Regions from separate parts of the Comamonas squillarum genome, predicted to be linked through region 2. Evidence: riboswitches for the same ligand, from Rfam matches in the RefSeq annotation. Region 2 holds a riboswitch; the other holds the start of a gene.
What was found. A riboswitch is a leader RNA that binds a small molecule or an ion and turns the genes downstream of it on or off. The one in region 2 is predicted to bind manganese.

Region 1: linked by a shared signal. The riboswitch ahead of N4T19_RS17480 (TMEM165/GDT1 family protein) and the one ahead of mntP (manganese efflux pump MntP) in region 2 are both predicted to bind manganese.

The regions. Positions count from the first base shown of each region.
Region 1 is NZ_CP104377.1:3,810,128-3,815,678, reverse strand. It holds gene putA (trifunctional transcriptional regulator/proline dehydrogenase/L-glutamate gamma-semialdehyde dehydrogenase) at 1-2,713, shown strand, start outside; gene N4T19_RS17480 (TMEM165/GDT1 family protein) at 2,818-3,390, opposite strand; yybP-ykoY riboswitch at 3,487-3,600, opposite strand; gene N4T19_RS17475 (RNA recognition motif domain-containing protein) at 3,832-4,227, shown strand; gene N4T19_RS17470 (RNA recognition motif domain-containing protein) at 4,483-5,103, shown strand; gene N4T19_RS17465 (SDR family oxidoreductase) at 5,192-5,551, opposite strand, start outside.
Region 2 is NZ_CP104377.1:214,109-219,659, forward strand. It holds gene N4T19_RS00975 (VWA domain-containing protein) at 1-969, shown strand, start outside; gene N4T19_RS00980 (aspartate/glutamate racemase family protein) at 1,051-1,785, opposite strand; gene N4T19_RS00985 (NCS1 family nucleobase:cation symporter-1) at 1,801-3,333, opposite strand; yybP-ykoY riboswitch at 3,753-3,916, shown strand; gene mntP (manganese efflux pump MntP) at 3,936-4,505, shown strand; gene N4T19_RS00995 (DUF808 domain-containing protein) at 4,948-5,551, shown strand, end outside.

The DNA.
Region 1 (5,551 bases), 1.5 Mb from region 2:
GCGCCTGGTCAAGGGCGCCTACTGGGACAGCGAGATCAAGCGCGCCCAGATCGACGGCCTGGAAGGCTACCCGGTCTACACCCGCAAGGCCTATACCGATGTGTCCTACCTAGCCTGCGCGCGCCAGCTGCTGGCCGCACCCGATGCGGTCTACCCCCAGTTCGCCACGCACAACGCCCACACCTTGGCCACCATCTACCACCTGGCCGACCCGGCCCGCTACCAGCCCGGGCAGTACGAGTTCCAGTGCCTGCACGGCATGGGCGAGCCGCTGTACGAGCAGGTCGTGGGCCGCAACGCCAGCGAGAACCTGGGCCGCCCCTGCCGCATCTATGCACCCGTGGGCACGCATGAAACCCTGCTGGCCTACCTGGTGCGCCGCCTGCTGGAGAACGGCGCCAACACCAGCTTTGTGAACCGCATCGCCGACCAGGACATCCCCCTGGCCAAGCTGGTGGAAAACCCCGTGACCACCGCCCAGCAGTGGGCGCAGAGCGAAGGCCAGCTGGGCCTGCCCAACCCGCACATTGCCCAGCCGCGCGCGCTGTATGGCGCAAGCCGCAGCAATTCGGCAGGGCTCGACCTGTCCAACGACGACCGCCTGCGCGCGCTGCAGAACGACCTGCAGGCCAGCGCCCAGATGGCCTGGCATGCCCAGCCGATGCTGGCCGATGGCGCGCCCGCATCCACCCAGGCCAGCGAGCCGGTGCTGAACCCGGCTGACCACGGCGACCAGGTCGGCAGCGTCACGCAGGCGTCGACCGAGCAGGTGGAATTTGCGCTGGCCGCCGCCCAGGCCGCCGCTGCCCGCTGGCAGGCCACCGCGCCCGCCCAGCGTGCTGACTGCCTGGCCAAAGCTGGTGATCTGCTCGAAGCACATATGCCCACCTTGATGGGCGTGCTGGTGCGCGAGGCCGGCAAGACCTGCTCCAACGCGATTGCCGAAGTGCGTGAGGCCGTGGACTTTCTGCGCTTTTACGCCGCCCAGGTGCGCAGCTGGGGCCAGGCGGATTACCAGGCGCTGGGCCCGGTGGTTTGCATCAGCCCCTGGAACTTCCCGCTGGCCATCTTCAGCGGCCAGATTGCCGCCGCGCTGGCTGCCGGCAACACCGTGCTGGCCAAGCCGGCCGAGCAGACCCCGCTGATCGCGGCTGCCGCCGTGCAGGCGCTGTGGCAGGCCGGCGTGCCGCGCGATGTGCTGCAGCTGCTGCCGGGCACCGGCGAGACCGTGGGCTCCCGCCTGGTGGGCGACCACCGCGTGCAGGCCGTCATGTTCACCGGCTCGACCGAAGTGGCGCGCATTCTGCAAAAGACGCTGGCCCAGCGCCTCGACGCCCAAGGCCAGCCCGTCACCCTGGTGGCCGAGACCGGCGGCCAGAACGCGATGATCGTGGACTCGTCCGCGCTGGCCGAGCAGGTCGTGGTCGATGTGCTGTCCTCGGCCTTTGACTCGGCCGGCCAGCGCTGCTCGGCGCTGCGCGTGCTGTGCGTACAGGAAGAAGCGGCCGACCGCCTGCTGCACATGCTGCGCGGCGCGATGCAGGAGCTCCAGCTGGGCAACCCCTGCCAGCTCAAGACCGATGTCGGCCCCGTCATCGACGCCGAGGCCAAGGGCGTCATCGACCAGCACATTGCCCGCATGCAGGCCGCTGGCCACCAGGTCTGGCAAAACAGTGGCGCCAGCGCGCAAGGCACCTTTGTGCCGCCCACGGTGATCGCCATCGGCCAGCTCTCCGAGCTCAAGCGCGAAGTCTTCGGCCCGGTGCTGCATGTGCTGCGCTACCGCCGCGAGAACCTGCCCCAGCTGCTGGCCGACATCAATGCCACCGGCTATGCGCTCACCCTGGGCCTGCACACCCGCATTGACGAGACCATTGCCCAGGTGGTCAACGCTGCGCATGCCGGCAATATCTATGTGAACCGCAATATCGTCGGCGCCGTCGTCGGTGTGCAGCCCTTTGGCGGCGAAGGCCTGTCGGGCACGGGCCCCAAGGCCGGCGGCCCGCTGTACATGCTGCGCCTGCTCAGCCGCATGCCGGCCACGGCCACCGTGGATGCGCTCGCCCACCTACCGCGCATGGCCGGTAGCGAGGCCCCGGCCGCCAGCACCGGCCAGCGCGGTAATGCCCATGGCCTGGAACAGGCCGATGCCGCCCCCGCCGCTGGGCTGGAGGCGCTGCAAAGCTGGGCCAGCCAGCAAGGCCAGGGCGATCTGGCAGCGCTGTGCCAGCGCTATGCCGCCCATACCGGCAACGGCTTTGCGGCCGAGCTGCCCGGCCCTACCGGTGAGCGCAATCTGTATGTGCTGAGTGGCCGCGAGCGCGTGGCCTGCGTGGCCAGCACCAGCAGCCTGCTGCTGGCCCAGCTCGCCGCCGTGCTCGCCGCGGGCTCCACCGCCGTGTGGCCCGCAGGCAGCAGCCAAGCCAGCCTGCTGGCCCAATTGCCCGCCTCGGTGCGTGCCTCGGTGCAGCTGTCTGCGCACAGCGAGCAGGCCTTTGTGCAGTCCGAAGCCTTTGATGCGCTGATCGTTGATGCCGCCAGCGGCTGGCTGCCCACGGCCAGCACCTTGGCGGGCCGCGCCGGCGCCATCGTGCCGATCACCGCCCAGGCTGCCGACGGCAGCGTGCCGCTGTTCCGCCTGCTGGCCGAGCATGCCATCAGCATCAACACGGCTGCGGCTGGCGGCAATGCCAGCCTGATGACCTTGGACTAACGCTGAGGCTTGGGGGGGCGCCCCATGGAAAAAGGGCTGGAGATCGCAAGATCCCAGCCCTTTGAGTTGGTGCGTTGCTAGTGTTGCTAGCGCAGCCAGCGCTATCAGTCCATCGTCGTGAACAGCGCGGCCACACCCAGCACCAGGAAGATCACCGCGCAGACGCGGTGGATCCAGCGGATCGGCAGCCTCTTGGTGATCTTGTCGCCAAACCAGACCACCGGCGCATTGGCCAGCATCATGCCGATCGTGGTGCCTGCGACCACCCAGTAATAAGAAGCGGGGTACTTGGCGGCCAGGCCCACGGTGGCCAGCTGGGTCTTGTCGCCCATCTCGGCCAGGAAGAACAGCAGCACGGTGGTGCCGAACACACCCCAGCGGCCGCTGCTCTTGCCCGCTTCGTCCTCGTCGATCTTGTCGGGGATCAGCATCCAGCCGGCCATCAGGATAAAGGACACGCCCAGAATCCAGCGCAGCACATCGGGGCCCAGCATCGTGGTGATCCAGGCGCCAACGGCACCGGCCAGCGCATGGTTGACCAGGGTCGAGACGAAGATGCCCAGCGCAATGGGCCAGGGTTTGCGGTATTTGGCAGCGAGGACGAGGGACAGCAACTGCGTCTTGTCGCCCATTTCGGCAAGGGCGACGACGGCGGTCGAGAGGAGAAAGGCTTCCATGGAGTGGGGATCGTTATTGCAGCCGGATATCGCAAGACAGCATTGACCGCATCGCGACTCCGGCATGGGATCGCAACGTGGTCAATGGTCTCGCCCAGCATCCTCATCACCAGATGCCGTGTACGCCATAGGCCGCGAAGGCCCAAGTTTGTTGACGCACACTCTGCGGCGCATTGCGCGCCCAGCAGGCTACTCCCCAAAGACTGGCGCATCATACGCCCAAAAGCGATGTTGCGCCGCAACACCCACGCCCTCCAGGGAAAATACCAAGGGCTGGTTGCAGCAACTGTCAACACAGCGTAAGGCGATTCACCCATAATGGTGAAGCTCAATGTGCCCCCGGGTACACTAGAGCGCGCGGTGATCCGTCTTGGAAGTTGTCACAGGTTTGTTGATTGCATCAGGCTCCATCGCTTTTTTTACTTTTTTCGGAGTCCTCAAATGGGCAACAAACTTTACGTGGGCAACCTGCCTTACTCTTTCCGTGACAGCGATCTGGAAAGCACTTTCAGCCAATTCGGTACCGTCTCCAGCGCCAAGGTCATGATGGAACGTGACACCGGCCGTTCCAAGGGCTTCGGCTTTGTGGAAATGGGTTCGGACGCTGAAGCACAAGCTGCTATCGAAGGCGTGAACGGCCAAGGCTTTGGCGGTCGTAACCTGGTCGTGAACGAAGCACGTCCAATGGAAGCCCGTCCTCCACGCAGCGGCGGCTTCGGCGGCGGTGGTGGTGGTGGCCGTGGTTTCGGCGGTGGTGACCGCGGCGGCTTCGGCGGCGGCGATCGCGGTGGCTTCGGCGGCGGTGGCCGTGGTGGCTACGGTGGCGGCAGCTACTAAGCACATCACATCCAAAACCTCTTAGAGGTTTTGACAGTGAGATGACGGGTTTTCCCGGAAAAAAGGCCTCTTTGAGGCCTTTTTTGCATCTGGTTGCAGCTTCTGCGCCACAACAGAGGGGCACAACTATCCCATTCCCGGTTTTTATGCCAGAAAATAAAGGATGGAGCATTCCTCCATTGGGCTACTGCGATAGATGACCGGTGTTCTACAGGGCGCGATCGCATTATTTAAGAGTTATCAGGAGTCCCTCAAATGGGCAACAAGCTTTACGTCGGTAATTTGCCATACCAGGTTCGCGACAACGATCTGGAACAGGCCTTTGGTCAGTTTGGCAGCGTAACCAGCGCCAAGGTGATGATGGAACGCGACACCGGTCGCTCCAAAGGTTTTGGTTTTGTAGAAATGGGCAGCGATGAAGAAGCCCAAGCTGCGGTCAACGGTCTGAACGGTCAGCCCCTGGGCGGTCGCAATCTGGTCGTGAACGAAGCACGTCCCATGGAGCCCCGTCCTCCCCGCAGCGGCGGTGGTGGTTTTGGCGGCCCCCGTGGTGGTGGCTTTGGCGGCGGAGGCGGTAACCGTGGCGGCTTTGGCGGCGGCGGTGGTGGTGGCTACGGCGGCGGTGGTGGCGGCGGCTACGGCGGCGGTGGTGGTGGTGGATACGGCGGCGGCGGAGACCGTGGCGGCTACGGTGGTGGCGGCGGCGGTGGCTATGGCGACCGCGGTGGTCGCGATGGCGGCCGTGGCGGCAATGACCGCGGCTTTGGTGGTGGCGATCGTGGCGGTGAGCGCGATGGCGGCTTCCGCAGCCCCTACGGCAATGGTTCGCGCAACCGCGGCGGCAACCAAGGCTACGACAACAACGACGATTATTGATGCCTGCAGGCACCGCCCAGCGCTGTGCCGCACCGCAACGACAAAGCCCCGCCAGGGGCTTTTTTCATGCCTGGCTTAGGACCTGCTTTCAGTCTTGACCCGGTGGCGCCTCTTGCACCCGCTCGCGGTGGCGGTGCTTGCGCGGGCGGTTGGCCAGCGCGCGGTCATAGAGGGCATTGGGCAGGCAGCGCAACAGCCGCGCCACCCAGCCCATCTGCCAGGGGATCACGGCATAGCTGCGCGCCTTGGCAATCACTGCAAAGGCCTTGTCGGCAAAGGCCTCTGGCTGCATCAAGAAGGGCATGCCGTAGCGGTTGTGGCGGGTGAGCGGCGTGGCCACAAAGCCCGGGCAGATGGTGACCACCTGCACGCCGCTACGCTTAAGCTCCACCCGCAGGCTCTCGCAGTAGCTGATGACGGCGGCCTTGCTGGCGCAGTAGGCGCCGTG
Region 2 (5,551 bases):
TGGCTCGGTGATATCCGCAAGTACTTCCCCAGCCAGGTGGTGCAGGTGATGCAGCGCGACGCGATGGAGCGCCTGCAGCTGCGCGAGTTGCTGCTGCAGCCCGAGATGCTGGAGAACGTGCAGCCCGATGTGCACCTGGTGGCCAACCTGATTTCGCTCGGCTCGGTCATCCCGCAAAACACCAAGGCCACCGCGCGCCTGGTGGTGCGCAAGGTGGTGGACGAGCTGATGAAAAAGCTCGAAGAGCCGATGCGCAGTGCCGTGGCCGGCGCGCTGGACCGCAGCCAGCGCAACCGCCGCCCGCGCCATGCCGAGATCGACTGGAACCGCACGATACGCGCCAACCTGCGCCACTGGCAGCCCGAGTACCAAACCATCGTTCCCGAGACCTTGATCGGCTACGGCCGCAAGGCGCGCCGCCCGCAGCGCGAGGTGATTCTGTGCATCGACCAAAGCGGCTCCATGGCCAACTCGGTCGTCTACTCCAGCATCTTTGGTGCGGTGATGGCCAGCCTGCCTGCCGTCGCCACCAAGCTGGTGGTGTTTGACACGGCCGTGGTGGACCTGACCGACAAGCTCGACGACCCGGTCGATGTGCTGTTTGGCGTGCAGCTGGGCGGCGGCACCGATATCAATGGTGCGGTGGGCTACTGCCAAAGCCTGATCAGCGAGCCGCGCAACACCATCCTGGTGCTGATCTCGGACCTGTACGAGGGGGGCGTGGAATCCGGCCTGCTGCGCCGCGCCAATGAGCTGGTGGAGTCGGGCGTGCAGTTCATCACCTTGCTGGCGCTGAGCGACGAGGGCGCGCCCGCCTACGATGCGGCGCTGGCCGCCAAGCTGGCCGCCTTGGGGGTGCCGTCCTTTGCCTGCACCCCGGATGCTTTCCCGCAGCTGATGGCCGCTGCGATCCGCCGCGATGACGTCGCGGCCTGGGCGGCAACCCAGGGCTTCAAGACCAGCCAATGAGGCTGCCAGGCAGCCATCCAGCCAGAAAAAAGCCCTGCGGTGCAGGGCGGTTGGAGTAAGCAGAGTGGGGTAGAAGTCCGGTTAGCGGCCCAGCGAATCGGGCAGCGGAAAGCCGGTAATCCGCTTGGCGCGCGGCGGCGCATAGGTGCGCACCTTGGAGGTCTTGAGGCCCAGGCGCACCAGCGATTCGGCGATCGTCACCGCGGCAGCCACGCCATCGACCACGGGCACGCCGGTGCGGCTGCGCACCTTGTCTTCGAGCTCGGCCATGCCGCCGCAGCCCAGGCAGATGACCTCGGCATGGTCTTCTTCAACGGCCTTGGCCGCCTGCTGCACGATAGCGTCGACCGCGCGCTCGGGCTGGCTCTCGAGCTCCAGCACGGCCATGCCGCTGGCGCGCACCGAGGCGCAGCGCGCATCCAGCCCGGCCAGCTTGAGCCGGTCTTCGATCAAGGGCACAGCGCGGTCCAGCGTAGTGACCACGGCGTATTTGTGGCCCAGGAACATGGCAGTCGATGCCGCCGCCTCGGTGATGTCGACGACGGGCACTTCCAGCAGCTCTTGCAGGCCTTCGCGGCCATGCTCGCCGTAGCCGGCCTGGATGACGGCATCAAAGGGCTGGTCATAGCGCATCACCGCATCCATCACGCCAACGGCGCAGAGGTAGCTCTCAAAATTGCCTTCCACCGATTCTGCGCCAAAGCGCGGGGTGAGGGCGACGATCTCGGTGCCCGGTGCGGCCGCCCGGCGCGCCTGGGCGCCGATGGCCTCGGTCATGCTCTCGGTGGTGTTGACGTTCACGATCAGAATGCGCATGCAAAAAACTCCGTCTCAATGTTGGGCATGGTTCACGGCAATGGCCTCGCCGTCCTGGTCTTCATAGTGCTGGCCCTTGGGGGTCAGCAGCCAGTAAAACAGGCCGCCGAGCCCGGCCGCAATAAACCAGGAGAAATGCGACACCGACTCGAGCGCCGGCAAAAAGGCGAACAGCAGCGCAATCAGCGCCGAGGGCACCAGGGCCTGGATGGCGCGGCGGTTGACGCCGTTTTCGTAATGGTAAGGGCCGTTGCGGTCATCGCTGTAGAGCGCCGGCACATGCACGCGCTGCTTGCGGATCAGCCAGTAGTCGGCCATCACGATGCCAAACAGTGGGCCGAGGAACGAGCCCAGACCGCCCAGGAAATACAGGATCACCAGCGGTGAGTCGTAGAGGTTCCAGGGCAGGATCACAAAGCCGAGGATGGCGCTGACGAGGGCCGCGCGGCGGAAGTTGAGCTGGCGCGGCAGCAGGTTGGCCAGGGCCAGAGCGGGTGCGACAAAGTTGGCCATCAGGTTGACGGCGATGGTCAGGATCAGCAGCGACAGGCTGGCGAGCACCAGCAAGGGCTTGTTGGGGATCTTCTCGACGATGTCGGTGGGGCTCAGGATCAGCGTGCCGTCAATCGCCAACTGGCCGCCGGTCAGCACGACGACGATCAGGCCGAAGATCAGCATGTTGATGGGGATGCCCCAGAAGTTACCCTTGACCACGGCGCTGCGTGAGGTGGCGCCCCGGGTGAAGTCACAGAAATTGAGCACAAAGGTGCCATAGATGGCGACCCACAGCGAGGCTGCGCCCATGATCTGCACCCACATCGCCGCACCGGTGCTGGGCTTGGGCGCCGTCCACTGGATCTTGCCGCCCGAGCTGTACAGCACCCAGCCGGCCAGCGCGATAAAGGTCACCAGAATCACCGGGCCGGCAAAGGCCTCGTACTTGCGGATGCTCTCCATGCCCCAGCAGGCAATCATCGTCTGCACCACCCACAGCAGGCTAAAGCTGATCCAGCCGAGCACCGGCAGGCCCAGCACCTGGTGCGCCAGCAGCACCTGCAGGCTGGGGAAGAGGGTGATCAACAGTACATCGAGCACCTTGGAGGCCAGGTAGGTCTGGATGCCGAACCAGGCAATCGCGACACCGCCCCGGATCAAGGCCGGGATCTGCGCGCCCCGGGTGCCAAAGCTGATGCGGCTCATCACCGGAAAAGGCACACCCGTCTTGGGGCCCATGAAGCCCGACAAGGTCAGCAGCACAAACAGCAAGGCAGCGCCCATCATCAGCGCCGTCAGAATCTGCCAGCCACCCAGGCCCAGCGCAAACAGGCCGATGGCAAAGGCGTAGTTGCCCAGGCTGTGCACATCATTGGCCCAGAGCGTGAACAGGCTGTAGGCACCCCAGGAGCGGCTGTCTTTCTTGGTGGGCGCGAGGTCTTTGTTGTAGAGCGATGGGCATACGCCGGCGGGCAATGCACCGGCCGCTGCGGGGCGCTGCTGTGCGGGGTTGAAGGCAAAGCCTGCGTTCTGGTCTGCTGCAAGATCGGTCATTGACATCCTTGGATCGGGCGCATCCAGCTGCGCCTTATTAGCGGCCTGGCGGCCGGGTTTGTCTCGTCATGTGCGCGGGTCCATGCATGGCATGTGCAGCACAAGACAGGCCTCAATGGCTATGCGTTGTGTGCACATATGCATACATTAAGTGTATACAAAACACCTGAAAATGAACTAGGGGCAACCCTGGGTGAAGTGCCACGCTGTTACTTGGGAGACGCCTTGGCTGCCTCTGTCAGAGGGTGCCAAGGGAGAGCTGCAATACATGAGCTTGCTCATGTTTCGGCTTGTAGCGGTTGGCGTTTTGCTGGGTCCAGGCCGCAACAGCAAGACGGAAATACGATCCATTCCTAAAGAACTTGGCGCGGTTGGGGCCATGTGCTCCTAAGCGCTGCGCAGCGTTTAGACTGCGGCTTCCCTTGGGGAGTAGCCTGCTTCCGCGCTGGAAGCGTCTGCGTCAACATACTCGGCATTTCGCATGCTGTGGCGCAGACATCCGTTCTTCGGTTGGCGAGACCATCGGCATGCCAGCACGACCTCGGTCGGGCAGTGGTGGCGTGCCGTTGTGCTCATGCCCGACTGTCCTAGAAGAACCTCCGATGAACGCTGCTTCCATTTCCCTGTTGGCGCTTGCCATGTCCACCGATGCCTTTGCTGCCGCGATTGGCAAAGGCTCTGCCCTTGTCAAACCCCGTTGGTCCGAGGCGCTGCGCACCGGCCTGATCTTTGGTGTCATCGAAGCCATCACGCCGCTGGTGGGCTGGGCGCTGGGCTATGCCGCGGCCGATTATGTGAAGGCCTGGGACCACTGGATTGCCTTTGTGCTGCTCTTGGTGCTGGGCGGCCGCATGGTGCTGGGTGCCTTCCAAAGTGCCGATGAGCCCGAGATGAGCCGGCCCGCGCGCCATGGCTTCTGGCTGCTGGTCGCCACGGGCTTTGCCACCAGTATTGACGCGATGGCGGTAGGCGTGGGCCTGGCCTTTCTGGATGTGAACATCACCGTCGTTGCGCTCAGCATTGGTTTTGCCACCTTTGCGATGGTGACCCTGGGCGTGATGGTCGGCCGCATTCTGGGCAATATCACGGGCCGCTGGGCAGAAGCGGTGGGTGGTGTCGTGCTGATTGCCATTGGCTCGCTGATTCTGTACGAGCACATGGTGGCCGTATAAAATCAAAGCCCTCCGCTGGCGTGGCAGAGGGCTTGGCTGCGTTTTGCGCTGTAGGAGCGTTGCTACAGGCAAAACAAAGCCCCGCAGAGCGGGGCTTAAGTGAGAAAGATCAGTGGGCTTGCAATTGCTGCGGGTGCCGGGTTTTTAGTTCTGGCTCAACCGCTTGCAGGCTGCGCTGGTATCAGAAGCGGGCAGGAGCACGCTTACGGTCACGTTCGTCTTCAGGCCAAATAGCAAACACTTCAGTCATTTCAGTCCTTTCACCTTTCTGGTGTAGATGGGTGTACAACGGGCCGCGCGCTGAAGTTGTTGACAAGGCCTGCATAAAGTTTTGTGAACAAGCTCCAACAAAACGTAGAAATCACCGTTTTATAGGGTCTGACACGGCATTGCACCGCGAAATCGCTATGATTTGCCACCGAATTTGGATTGGGAGTGCGTAATGGCTGGTGCTGGTTTGTTGATGTTGCTCGATGATATTGCGACCTTGCTTGACGATGTGGCGCTGATGACCAAGACGGCTGCGGGCAAGAGCACGGCCATCCTGGACGATGTGGCCACGCAGACCAAGGTGGCGGTGCAGAAGACCGCGGGGGTGCTGGGCGACGACCTGGCGCTGAACGCCGAGCAGGTGACTGGGGTCAAGGCCAACCGGGAGTTGCCGGTGGTCTGGGCCGTGGCCAAGGGCTCGCTGAAGAACAAGGCCATCCTGGTGCCGGCCGCGCTGTTGATCAGCGCCTTTGCGCCCTGGCTGATCACACCGCTGCTGATGATTGGTGGCGCTTTTCTGTGTTTTGAAGGGGTGGAGAAGGTGCTGAGCCTGTTCCACAAGCCCCAGCACACCCACGATGCCGTCAAGGAGTCGGCGCAGGCCGCTCAAATGGGCGTAGCCCCTTCATCGGTCAAAGCGGCCAACGAGAAGAACATGGACCCGGTGGCCTATGAAAAGGCCAAGGTGGCCGGCGCGGTGCGCACCGACTTCATCTTGTCGGCCGAGATCATGGCGATTGCGCTGGGCACTGTTGCCAGCAAGCCGATTGCCGAGC